3 regions of the Priestia sp. SB1 genome follow, and region 2 is predicted to be linked to each of the others. Evidence: riboswitches for the same ligand, from Rfam matches in the RefSeq annotation. Region 2 holds a riboswitch; each other region holds the start of a gene.

Region 1 (4,462 bases), on a different contig from region 2:
AGCGGCGGCTTGACGCAGCGAGAACCGTATGATTGCACCCAGCCAAACTTCGTAAACTGAAAGCCTCCTAATTTTTCACCGAAGTATTCAACCATGTCCGTACGCTCAAACTCTCCGTGCACAAGGACATCTAAGCCGATGTCTTCTTGAATTTCAATCCATTTTTTGATTTCAGCGTTAATGTACGCTTCATACGCTTTGTCGCTCAATTCTCCTTTACGCCACTTTAGACGCTCTTTTCTCACTTCTTTTGTTTGCGGAAAGCTTCCAATTGTTGTCGTTGGAAGAAGCGGCAGTTGAAACGCTTCTTGTTGAACGCGTTGACGTACGTCAAACGGCGCTTGGCGCTCTGCTTTATAGCTGTCCAGCTGCTTCAGCTCTTTTTGCACGTCTTGGTGATTTCGAAAAGATGATCCATTTAATGCTTGAATCGCCTGTTTGTTTACACTTATTTCTTTTTCAATTGCTTCTTTTCCTTGCTGCACCGCTTTTGTTAAAAGCGTGATTTCCTTTAGCTTTTCATCTGCAAAAGACAGCGCGTTTTTTAGAATTGGCTCAATGGTTTTTTCGCTTTTCACCGTGACAGGAACATGTAATAAACTTGATGAAGGCTGCAGAATCAAACGGTCTTTTGATACAGCTTCTTCAATTTCACTGATTGTTAAAAGCTGTTCGTCCAAGTTTTCACGCCAAATGTTTCGTCCGTCAATCACTCCTGCTGCCAGCACTTTATCAGTTGGAAAACCATATTTATTAAGCGCCGTGAGATTTTCGCCTCGGTCATGTACAAAATCCAATCCAATTCCGTGAACAGGAAGAGCAACTACTTCTTTATAGTAATCTACGCTGTCAAAATACGTCTGCAAAATGACTTTTACATTCGGTGCCGCTTTTTTCAAAGCTTCATAGACTTCTTTATAGAGCGCCAGGTCTTCTTTTGATAGCGTTGTAGCTAAAACCGGCTCATCTATTTGTACCCACTCTACTCCTTCTGCCTGAAGCTCAGCTAAAATAGTCGCATACAGAGGAACAAATTGTTCAACTACTTTTTTAAACTCACTTTTTTTATATCCTTTTGACAGCTTCACAAATGTTACTGGACCTAAAATAACGGGTTTGCCTTTGATATTCAGCTTTTGTTTTGCTTCTTTGTAAAATTGAAGCGGGCGATTTTCTACAAGTGCCGGCGTACATTCCTCAAGCTCGGGTACGATGTAGTGATAATTTGTGTTAAACCATTTTGTCATCGTAGAAGCTACCGCACCTTTTGTTCCTCGCGCGATGTCAAAATACGTTTCAAGCGATACCGGGCCTCCGTTATATTCAAAGCGCTTTGGCACCAAACCAAACATAGCGGCTGTATCTAACACGTGATCGTATAAGCTAAAATCGCCGACTGGAATTAATTCAATTCCTGCGTCACGCTGTTTTTTCAGATGTCCTAGACGAAGAGCTTCAATTTCCTGAAGAAAGATATCTTTCTCTAGCTTTCCTGCCCAAAACTGCTCAAGCGCTTTTTTCCATTCTCGTTTTTCACCAATTCTTGGATAACCTACATTTGAACTTTTTACACTGCTCATTTTTTCCACTCCCTGTATATTTTTTTATCGCTAAACTAAAAAATCTCCCTTTTCGAAATGAAAAGAGAGATGATACGCATACTTAACTAAAGTTGAGATAGCCTGTTTTTCTCAACACGTATTCCTCACTCCTCTCTATATCCCGTAGAGCTTAAGTGCATACAACAGGCAGGTCTCCTGACTTAGGTTCATCGCTTCCTATCCCTTCCCATTTCAACATGAAACAGTGGTTAATAAGTTGCTCCCCATTACAGTGGCGGGACCGCGCCGGCTTTTCACCGGTCTTCCCTTTTAAGCTGCGTACATTCGTTACACAGCACCTGATGCATTTCTATGAAATTGTTCATTCAAAACACCTTTACATAAAATAAAAAGCCTCTCTATTATGAATAGAGAGGCATAGTATCTATGAAATCCTCTCTTATTTTTCAAAGCTGTACGCTTTGCAGGATGTAGCACCTTTTTAACAAGATTGTTAAATGGTTGCCGGGCTTCACAGGGCCAGTCCCTCCGCCTCTCTCAATAAGAGTTTTAATTGTTTATAATATTTTGAATGTAAAGTCATCTTAACACCTTACATTTATGTTGTCAAAAGAAATTTCAAAAAAATTAGTTTTCAGGAGGCGTTGACGCTAATTTTTGCCTTAATAATTTGTAATCATCTTTTCGATGTGTTTCGATCAAGTCTTTTGCTCCTTGATGATACCCTGAAGAATAAATGTACTCTACCGCCGTTTCGATAAGCATTCTCTTTTCTTCCGCACATTCTCGGTCCATTAGGGGGAACAGTCTACCTAAAAGGTCATTTAAATCTTCCTTAATAAAACGATTGAGTCCTTCTTGCATCTTTTCGTTTGCCATGATAGCTCCTCCATTTGCTGTGTATGTTCTAAGTTTCTATAAACAGGCATTTCACTGTGAATGTTAAGATAAAGTTAAGTCATTAAACAGTATATCAAGTGAATGTTTTTCTTCAATTACATATGTAATACAAATATATGACAAATATAGAGAATATATCATCATTCACTATCTATTATAACGCTTGGCTTAGCCTTCTGCTACAAGGTTTCGTACGGTTTTCCAAAAGAGGTTGAGACATAACGAAGTGAATCCAATCTAAAGGCAAATGGGATTCATGAGCTGAATCGCTTGTGACACCGCAGTTGATTTCCGTATAAGACTTCGCTTTCCGCGGGCGGTCGCTGAGCCTCCTCGTCGCATAAGCTCCTGTGGGGTCTCACCTGTTCCGCTTTTCCCGCAGGAGTCTTCGTCTTGTCCTCCAATCACCTACTAGAAAGACCTATACACATGAAATCTACGTTTACCCTAATAAAAAAATGAACCACTAATCAAGATGCTTGATTAGTGGTTCATTTTTCATTTCGCCTAAAACCCTTTTTTCCCAGCCTCTTTTTTTTGAACCTAGCTTTCTACTTTCTTGTTTTTACAAACAACTTCTTCGAGGTCGTCCAAAATCCTTCCAAAGAAGAGGTCCTAAAATGTCGTACCGGCTAACAAAAAACTCCGTAAAATTATAATTATTTAAAATTAAAGGCGGTTCAAAATCAAGGGGAGCACCCGCGCCTCCTGATAATACAAAATCAGTGCCTCTTCCAAGCGTAAACGACCCGTTTCTGTTTTTTCTAATAAACTGCTCGTCATACGCATGCACGTGGCTAACTAACACTTTTTTCACGCGATGTTCTTGAATTAAATCAAAAAATTCTTGACTTTGAGGAGTCGTTACAGGAAAACCTCCCAGGTCTGACCACCGGCCAATATTTGGCTGCGCATGCATGGCTACAACGGTATTACGAGGAGCATCCTCTAGCTGCTGCTCTAAATAATTCAGCTCTCTATCTGTAAATCCATATATTTTATTCTTGGGACTGATGATATTATTTAATGCGATGCACCGGAAGTTAAAGACAGGAATATCAATGACCCAGTGCACTTTTCCGATAGTGGCTCTGAAGTTTTCGAGGTTGCTTTCTTCAAGGTTTAATTCATCATGATTCCCTACGCATACAAACACGGGAATGTTTGGTGCTATTTTTTCGACAACCTTAACAAAGTGCTCCAAATACCTCTTTTCTCCTGTATACACGGTGTCTCCCCCATGAATAATAAACAGCGGATTCAATTCCACCGCCTTTTTTAACACAAGCTCAAATTCACCGCTCATCGTGTAACAATTATCGTTTGGTCCGTCACCTCTGCTGTCGCCCATAAAAACAAAGTTGAATGGATCTCTCGGATTTAATTGTTTAATTCTTTGCTTTAATAACTTTTCAGAACGTTCATGAAGCGTCAAATTCATCAACTAGTTAATCCTCCTATTACTAAATAAAATTGGTTAAAAGTAAACAAGCTTACTTATTTATATGGAAATTTGCTGATGAAGGTCACTATCTTCTTGTAAGAAGAACGCACATTTAAATGAGTTTCCATAGCCTATCTATTCTTTCATTTTGTTAAGCACGGATAGGACAACATAAAAGCTAGAATCTCAGTATCTATTAATAAGAGCTGGAGCATAATCCAAAGACGAGCAAAGGCCGACATGAGCTGAACCGCTTGTTGCCCCGCAGGAGTCTTCGCCTTGCTCTCCAATCAACTGCTAGAAGAAATGAAACAGCTGAAACCTGCGTTCACCATAAAAAACGAACCACTAATCAAACACTTTGATTAGTGGTTCGTTTTTCACTTCGGCTAAAATATTTTTATCTCAGCACCTTACATTTGAAACATTTACGACAATTAAACATATTTATTACGCTCAACTGGACTTAACGAATTTCTTTCAGAACGAGCTGCCATGTCTGTTTCAATTTGCTCTAGGCTGCGCCCTTTAGTTTCGACAACTACAAAGCGTATGA
Region 2 (4,462 bases):
TCCTTCTAAAATAACATCATATACCATAGACTTCAAAAAGTTTTCAACCGTTGCTTCTTCGCTAAATGCTTTATATCCGTTTGTAATAAAGTCATTTCGTGCGCGAAGCTTTTCGTCTGTACGCCAGTATTCAAATACTTCATCTTGTTTTCCTTTTGGTACAAGACTTGATAAAACATATGAATACGAATGATTATGAACCACTTCTTGCTGCGCTAAAATAATCATTAGAGCGTTAATCGAAGAATCGGTTACATAGTCAGCTACTTTGCTAGCATAATCTGATTGAATACTGTCCAGTAGCGCCAGCAGGCCAATAATTTTTAGAAAGCTCTCTTGTTCGTCAGCGGTTAACTGAGGGAACTGTTTAATATCTTGACCCATATTAATTTCAAACGGCGTCCAGAAATTAGCTAGCATACGCTTGTATTTAGGGAACGCCCATGAAAATCGGACGTCATCCCAGTTTAGAATATTGGAGCTCTTGCCGTTGATGATTCCTGTCGAACGGTTCGGAGCTGTTTCGTTCATTAATTCTCGTTTTAACATGCTTGTCATCAATTATTCACTCCTTTTAACTATGACAGCTTTCACATTCTTCAATGACTTCACTTGATGTTGAACGTACGTAATAGGTCGTTTTTAATTTTTCTTTCCATGCCGTCATATGAAGATCCAGCAGCTCTTTTGCTCGGATATCATTTTGTACATATAAATTGAATGAAATAGATTGATCAATATGACGCTGGCGCTTGGCGTTTTGCTTAATGCTCCAGTGCTGATCAATTAAATAAACGGACTTATAATACCAGTTTGTTGCTGGCGATAAATCTGGTGCCGTCACTGGGATTTTATAGTTTTTCTTTTCCTCTGAATAAAACTTACGGAAAATCGGATCAATACTTGCCGTAGAACCCGCGATAATAGATGTTGATGAATTAGGTGCTACAGCCATTAAATATCCATTTCTTATCCCATTGCTTTGAACTTCGCTACGCAGTTCACTCCACGCTTCGCTCGTGTATTCACGTGTTTCAAAATAAGCGCCTGACTCAAAATCTGAGCCTTTAAATAATGGATATGCGCCTTTTTCTTTAGCTAAGTTCATGCTTGCCTGCACGGTTAAGTAAGAAATTTGTTCATACAATTCATCGCAATATGCTACCGCTTCATCTGTCTCCCATGCTATTTTCTTTAAGGCAAGCAAATGGTTCCAGCCAAATGTGCCAAGCCCTACTGCGCGGTACTTTTGATTCGTTAGCTTTGCTTGAAGTACCGGCAAATCATTTAACTCAATAACATTATCAAGCATGCGTACTTGAATTGGAATTAAACGTTCAAGTACATCTTCAGTTACGGCTCTCGCTAAGTTAATAGAAGAAAGATTACATACAACAAAATCGCCCGGATTCTTTGTAATAATAATTTTTCCGTCTTCCGTAATTTCCTCTGTTACGACCGTTGTACTTTGGTTTTGTGTGATTTCTGTACATAAGTTACTGCAGTAAATCATGCCCGCGTGTCGGTTTTGATTAGCTCGGTTAACCGTATCACGATAGAACATATAAGGAGTTCCCGTTTCAAGCTGCGAAAGCATAATGCGCTTGAAGATCTCAATAGCAGGCACTGTTTCTCTTGAAAGCTGTTCATTGTTTACACACTCAGCGTAACGAGTGCGGAACGAACCGCTGCCTTCTTCTTCATCATAAAAATCTTCTAACGAGTAGCCCATCAGCGTACGAACTTCGTGAGGATCGAATAAGTGCCAGTCTTCACGTGCTTCTACTTTTTCCATAAACAAATCTGGCAAACATACGCCAGTGAATAAATCATGCGTGCGCTGGCGTTCATCACCATTGTTCAAACGCGCGTCTAAGAATGAAAAAATGTCTTTATGCCAAACGTCTAAATACACGGCAATAGCTCCTTGTCGTTGACCTAGCTGATCGACACTTACAGCCGTATTATTTAGCTGTTTCATCCATGGAATTGTTCCTGATGATACGCCTTTAAAACCTTTTATATCACTTCCTCGGCTTCTAATATGACCGAGGTAGACACCAATTCCGCCTCCATTTTTACTAAGCGTGGCCAAATCTGTATTGCTATCATAAATACCGCGTAAGCTGTCATCAATCGTATCAATAAAGCAGCTAGATAGCTGTCCGTAGCTCTTTCCTGCGTTTGAGAGTGTTGGTGTGGCAACCGTCATATATAGACTAGAAAGCGCCCAGTACGCTTCTTTTACTAATGCTGTTCGATTTTCTTTCTTTTCTTGAGACATCAGCGTCATAGCAATGATAAGAAAACGTTCTTGCGGTAATTCGTATACACGCTTATCATGTGATGTCGCTAAATAGCGATCTGCTAATGTCAGCAATCCAATGTATGTAAATAAACGATCGCGTTCAGGAATAATGACTGAAGCAATTTCATTAATTTCTTCTTCTGTATATGTTTTTAATAGCTGTTTATTATAAATGCCGATTTTTGTTAGTTCTTGAATAAGCTGATAAAACGAACCGTACTTCTCTTTTTTATCATAACCTCGGTTGTCCGCTGCTTTTCGATATAGTTCGTTTAAGTAGACGTCTGCCGCCACGTACGTCCAATCTGGTTCTTCCATTGAAATACGCTCTAGGGCTGCCAAAATTAGTACGTTTGCAACCTTTTCGTCCGTCATATTTTCCTTTACTGTAACAGTTTGAATAACCTTTTCCTCATACAAAGAAAAATCAAGCTGCGTAAATTCTTTTTTTAAACGTTCAATATATGCAGTTAATTCATGTAGAATTGTAGGCTTTAATGTATTCACCATAAATATGGCTCCTCTCTTCACTTCAAAATAAAAAATCGCTCACCGTACCTCGGTGAGCGAATAGAACGAAGATAGAAGAAGACACTAAGTCTTTTCTCAATCCTCGCTCTACCCTCTCACCTCCCGAAGAAGATAAAACGACATAAAAAAGGCAGGTCTCCTGACTTATGCTTCTTTTTACTTTAAGGCCTTCCCATGATGTTTACTCACAGTGGATCTCCTTATTTCATCAGCATTCACAGTTGCGGGGACAGCTTTGGATTTTCACCAAATTCCCTTTTAAGTCTTTTTATCAGACACCTTTTTCACTGGAAAACACAAAATATAGTATTTTATTATTGTTTAACAAACAACATATTGTGTTATGTTATAAACACATTATATAGGACAACTTAGAAAACTATCAACCTATTTTCAAAAATAATTTTGTTTTTTACGATAAAATCCTTCGACTTTTTTCATCAAACTACTCCATCATAACATGTTTTGACACGCTTGATGGAACAATGTGCTCTTTTTAAAAAATTTGTCCTATTTTTCTACTAAACATTGCCAACATCAATAAAAAAACCGTTTTTCATAAAAAACGGTTTTTAATTATTTGTATTCTTTTTCAAATGCTGTGATTGTTTTGATAAACTTTTTATCAATATCGTATCCGATCCCCGGTTTTTCCTTCACCTTTATTACTCCGGCTTCTACCTCTACTTCGGGCTTAATAATATCTTTTTCCCAATAGCGAGACGACGCAGAAATGTCACCTGGTATCGTGAAAGAAGGCAGTGTGGCAAGGGCGATGTTATGAGCTCGTGAAATCCCGGCTTCTAACATTCCGCCAACCCAAAGCCTTACACCGTGTAGGGCGCATAAATCATGAATTTTTTTTGCTACAGACATTCCGCCAACTCGACCGATTTTCACATTGATAATCTTGCAGCTTTTTTGTTCGATTGCATGACGTGCATCTTCATAGCTCACAATACTTTCATCTAAGCAAATCGGCGTCTTCATTTGCTTTTGTAATAATCGATGATCAAGGATATCATCCGAACTTAACGGCTGTTCGATCATCATTAAATTCAATTCATCTAGTTTTTTCAATGAATCACTATCGCTTAACGTATAGGCTGAATTGGCATCAGCCATAAGAGGAATGCTTGGAAATTCATCTCGAATTTGTTTCAGTAGCTCATAGTCAGCGCCTGGCTTAATTTTCACTTTAAAGCGCTTATAACCATCTTTCATATAAGTCTTTATTTGTTCTTTCATGATGGAAATATCATTTAAGCCAACTACCACTCCAGCTTCTACAGCAGGCCTTACTCCGCCAATTACTTCGGCTAAGGGCTTATTTTGGCGCTTTGCATACAAATCCCATACAGCACAGTCCAAAGCTGCTTTAGCCATGTTGTTGCGCTTTAGAGGTTTGAATAACTTTTGAACATCCTCTGGTTTTTGAAGCTGCTGGTGAAGAAGAGAAGGAATTAAAAAATCGTCTAACATATGAAAACATGTCCGAATCGTTTCTTCCGTATACCAAGGAGATGAAAAAGCAACGACTTCTCCCCATCCTGTAAATCCTTTTTCATCTTCTACTTCAAGCAAAATCAATTCTCGATCCTGGACCGTACCATAGCTTGTTGA
Region 3 (4,462 bases), on a different contig from region 2:
GTACGAGAGTTGAATGATGCAATGAAGCGTATAAACGTGGTTCATCAAAATTTTGAATCGTTTTTGGCGTGTTGTGAAGATAATTCTTTTGATGTTGTCTACTTTGATCCGATGTTTCAAGAACAAATTGAGGAATCGAATGGAATTAATGGTATTAAAGCAATAGCACTGTATACCACGCTGACGCCAATGGCTATACAAGAAGCAAAAAGAGTAGCCAAACAAAAGGTCGTGCTAAAAGATCATTGGAAAAGCAGTCGTTTTAAAGAGCATGGATTTACTGTGCAAAAACGAAAAACATCAAAATTTCATTACGGGACAATTTATATACAAAAATAACCAAAAAAGTAAAATTAATTACGCTCATTGAAAAGACTTCCAAAACCTTTTAGGAATTAAAAAGTTTTGGAAGTTTTTTTTATGAATTTCATCTAAAGTTCATAAAAGTATGATATATTTTTGAACATAAAAATACTTTTGTGTTTAAGCATCCAGCAAAAAAGGAATATCTTGTATAGGTTTCCGCTCGGTGTGACAACCTCAAACAGAAGAAGGAAGGTGGTAACTGAAAAGTCGTCAAATGCCCGTAGACAGCATAAATGAATAAGCAAATATAGGTAAAAAATTAATAAGTATGTTACAATACCTAGTGAGTTATGATAATGAATTTTACAATATGAAAAGACCATATGGGAAAAGATGAGAAAGGAAAGATACGAATGCCTAGATGGATAAAAAGAATGCTAATTGTATTTATTACAGTATTTACATTTGGGCTTGTCACTCCACCAGAATATTTATACGTTGATGATGCAAAAGCGGACAAGCAACATAAAGCAGGGTATGTAAGAGAAACAACTCCTGTCACAGCTGTTATAGAAGATATTCATTTGCCATATGAAGAACCAAAATATGAAGACGTTTCATCATTTGTTACGTATGCAATGGAATCAGCTGAAAAACAGTCAGTGGAAAAATTCGGAACAAAAATTGGTCCTGTCATTGAAGATGAATTTCGTCAAGCAGTGTTACCTAAAATTGAAGAAGTGCTGACCGACATTGGCACTGAACGTGAACAGTCAATTCAGAATCTCGAGATAAGCGAGCACCCTGCTGCTGGCTACGGTGAAAAGATTTTCCATGTATATGACCGGGAAACCGGTCAGGACTTAATACGGTTTCATGTACGGCGTGAAAATCCTCCAAAAGATGGATACTGGTTTAATTTTCACTATCATGCGGCCGCAGATAATTTTCAAAAGCATTATGATTTAGGGAAAATTTATTGGAACCGAAACATGCCGCCTAAGTGGTTCAGCTGATAATAGACACAACATTCTACAATTTCGAAATGTTAGCTTTTTTAAGCTAGCATTTTTTTACGTCTAAAACCGTTATGGTCTAAATAAGCTGAAACATTAGCACAACGATAAAAAAATCGTTTATAATGAAGTCAGACTTCTTACTATAGAGTTGTAGGAAGGAACGAATAGACGCTGGAGGTAACACAATGAAACAATTTACGGAAGAAAAACAATTTCGCGAACAAATTAAGAATGAAACACTAAGCGTTGGGATTTTTACGACAACGTGGTGTCCTGATTGCAAACGTTTGGATATGTTTATTGATGAAATCGTTGACGAAAATACAGATAAAGCATGGTTTAAAATTGACAAGGATGAGTTTGAAGAACTTTCTGCTGAAAACAATGTAATGGGTATTCCCTCTCTTCTTGTATATAAAAACGGTGAAAAAATTGCGCACCTGCACAGTGCAAATGCTAAAACGCCTGAAGCGGTCCGTGAATTTTTAGCAACTCTTTAATTCCCTAAGCTGCGAGAGCATTCTCGCAGCTTTTTTTGTGAGAATGGCTATTTCCATTTTTCGATGAGTGGGGTATACTAGGACAAGTGAATAATCGTAAAGCAATAAGGTCTCAATTTAAAGATTGAGTGAAAAGGGAAGTCTGGTGAAAAACCAGCGCGGTCCCGCCACTGTAAGCGCTTTGTGCGTAAGTCAGGAGACCTGCCTTATTGTTAGCTGTGAAACCTTCGAGGAAGGGTGAAGCAGGGTAATGAACATACATATCAAGTATAGTGAACGGATTCTTTTCCTGCTTATCTTGACGTTACCTGCTTTGCTTTCAATTGAAAGTAAAGCTTTTTTATTTTGAAGCTGCTGCCGAGCAGTATACATAGTCAAAGCGGAAAAAACGGGATAGCGCTGCTTTTTGCATGATCATTTGCTTTTTCTTTAACGTGGAGGTTTCGTATTCACAATGAACAATATATAGGGGGAGTATTTAGATGAAAAAATGGCTTTCGTATTCCATTATTGCGCTGTTAGTCATCGTACTTGCTGCATGCGGTGCAGGCAGCCAAAGCAACAGTGATAAAAAAACGAAGCAAGATACAGAACAAACGTCACAAGCTGCATTTCCAGTGAAGGTAAAAGACGCGCGTGATAAAGAAATTACGTTGAAAAAACAGCCTAAGAAAATTGTTTCATTAATGCCAAGTAATACGGAGATTGTATATGCCCTTGGCCTTGAGAAAGAATTAGTCGGTGTCACAAGCAACGATGATTATCCTAAAAGCGTAAAGAAAAAAGCGCAGGTGGGAGATATGAACGTTAATGCAGAAAAAGTTATTGCTTTAAATCCTGATTTAGTGCTGGCACACGCTTCAAGTATGGGCGTTTCAGATGAAGTATTTAAACAAATTGAAAGTGCGGGTATTCCGGTATTTGTTGTAAAAGATTCAACAACGTTTGATACGGTTTATGATTCTATTACGCAAATTGGTAAATTAACGGGTAAAACAAAAGAAGCTAATCAAACAATTAAAGACATGAAAGAAAAAGTAGCTTCAATTGAGAAAAAAGCAAAAACGATTTCAAAAGAAGATCGTAAAAAAGTATGGATAGAGGTATCGGGAGCTCCTGAGATTTATACAACAGGAAAAGGTACGTTCATGAACGAAATGCTTACTATGATCGGTGCTGATAACGTAGCGGCTAGTGAAAAGGGTTGGGTTAAGTTTTCTGAAGAGCAAGTTGTTAAGTTAAACCCTGACGTTATTATCGCAACGTATGATGCAGACAAAAATGAGATTATGAAGCGTCCCGCTTGGAGCAGCATGACTGCTGTAAAAGAGGGGAACATCGAAAAGGTTGATCAAAACAAAATCAACCGCTTAGGACCTCGTATTGTAGATGGCTTAGAGGACTTAGCAAAAGCAGTATACCCTGAGGTGTACAATAAATAAAAAGAGGGACCATATTCCAGTTCGAATTGAAAAGGGGATTGGTCCCTTTTCACATCTTAAAATTGAAGAACGGCCTGAGCTTTTAATCATGAAAACCGAGACTTCTTATAAAACATACAGCTCAGGCGTTTTAGGAACAGGCATCATGGAAACGGACACCTTTTACAATCGATTTGTTCATAAAGACTATTATTCAGATACTCCTTCTTTAGAGTATGAGCAATATTTGATGAAAGAAAATGTGCGCCATGAGCAAATCGTAGGGTTGATGACAGCGGTTTGGTTAAAAGAAAGAGCGGTTTACTGTTACGAAGGCTACGGAGTAAGAGTAGCTTCCGTGATAACGGCTGGAGTAGGAAACGCAGTAGATATTACAGCTGACGAAGCTGTTCCATTTTATTCCTCTCCCGGTACAATTAATATGTTTTTTTTCGTGGAAGGCACGCTTACGGATGCAGCGTTTTTACAGCTTTTTATTGCCGCTACAGAAGCCAAAACAAAAACGCTGTCACAGCTGGGTGTCATAGATCCAGCTACAAAGACGATTGCTACGGGAACATCTACGGACAGTATCTCAGTTGCAGCGTCTCAGCAAGGACCATTATATGAATATGCAGGCTCTATGACCGCTTTAGGTCAAGCGGTAGCCAAGCTGGTAAAAATAAGCTTAGAGCAGGCACTTAAGGAAAAGAGGTGAAGAAATGAGTATTGCACAAGCGATGATTGCACACCTGACAGCCATGACGATTGCTCTACTCATTGACCGAATCATAGGCGACCCAGAAAATTGGCCGCATCCCGTTCGCTGGTTTGGCAAGTGGATTTATTGGATGGATTCCAGATTAAATAAAGGCGCAGGAAAACGATTCAAAGGATTGCTTCTTGTGATAAGTATGGTGGTGCTCGCAGGAGTTATTCCTTTTTTATTCCTTCATGCTTTGTACGGAGTTCATTTTATACTAGGTGTTTTAGTAGAGGGGGTAATGATTGCGACTACTATATCCACTCGTTCCTTAAGCGAAGCTGCTTATAAGGTGCAAAAGCCGCTTCAGCTAGGAGATATGGAGAAAGCTAGATATGAAGTAAGCATGATTGTGGGACGAGATACGGATCGTTTATCAGAAGGAGAAATTGCCAGAGCGACGGTAGAGACCGTGGCTGAAAATACAAGTGATGGTATTACAGCTCCGCTTTT

Evidence for each region. A riboswitch is a leader RNA that binds a small molecule or an ion and turns the genes downstream of it on or off. The one in region 2 is predicted to bind cobalamin.
Region 1: it holds a riboswitch for cobalamin, as region 2 does, so the genes downstream of both, metE (5-methyltetrahydropteroyltriglutamate--homocysteine S-methyltransferase) here and WKH56_RS05160 (ribonucleoside-diphosphate reductase subunit alpha) in region 2, are expected to answer to the same signal.
Region 3: it holds a riboswitch for cobalamin, as region 2 does, so the genes downstream of both, WKH56_RS28685 (ABC transporter substrate-binding protein) here and WKH56_RS05160 (ribonucleoside-diphosphate reductase subunit alpha) in region 2, are expected to answer to the same signal.

What each region holds. Positions count from the first base shown of each region.
Region 1 is NZ_JBBJSS010000006.1:397,990-402,451, forward strand. Features, by position in the region: gene metE (5-methyltetrahydropteroyltriglutamate--homocysteine S-methyltransferase) at 1-1,580, opposite strand, end outside; cobalamin riboswitch at 1,731-1,919, opposite strand; SAM riboswitch class I at 1,999-2,109, opposite strand; gene WKH56_RS23980 (hypothetical protein) at 2,190-2,441, opposite strand; gene WKH56_RS23985 (hypothetical protein) at 2,700-2,870, opposite strand; gene WKH56_RS23990 (metallophosphoesterase family protein) at 3,028-3,903, opposite strand; gene WKH56_RS23995 (sugar porter family MFS transporter) at 4,344-4,462, opposite strand, start outside.
Region 2 is NZ_JBBJSS010000001.1:997,085-1,001,546, forward strand. Features, by position in the region: gene WKH56_RS05155 (ribonucleotide-diphosphate reductase subunit beta) at 1-558, opposite strand, end outside; gene WKH56_RS05160 (ribonucleoside-diphosphate reductase subunit alpha) at 575-2,818, opposite strand; cobalamin riboswitch at 2,952-3,137, opposite strand; gene menC (o-succinylbenzoate synthase) at 3,416-4,462, opposite strand, start outside.
Region 3 is NZ_JBBJSS010000009.1:178,877-183,338, forward strand. Features, by position in the region: gene WKH56_RS28670 (class I SAM-dependent methyltransferase) at 1-339, shown strand, start outside; gene WKH56_RS28675 (YpjP family protein) at 720-1,322, shown strand; gene WKH56_RS28680 (thioredoxin family protein) at 1,511-1,825, shown strand; cobalamin riboswitch at 1,916-2,048, shown strand; gene WKH56_RS28685 (ABC transporter substrate-binding protein) at 2,308-3,267, shown strand; gene WKH56_RS28690 (adenosylcobinamide amidohydrolase) at 3,356-3,964, shown strand; gene cbiB (adenosylcobinamide-phosphate synthase CbiB) at 3,969-4,462, shown strand, end outside.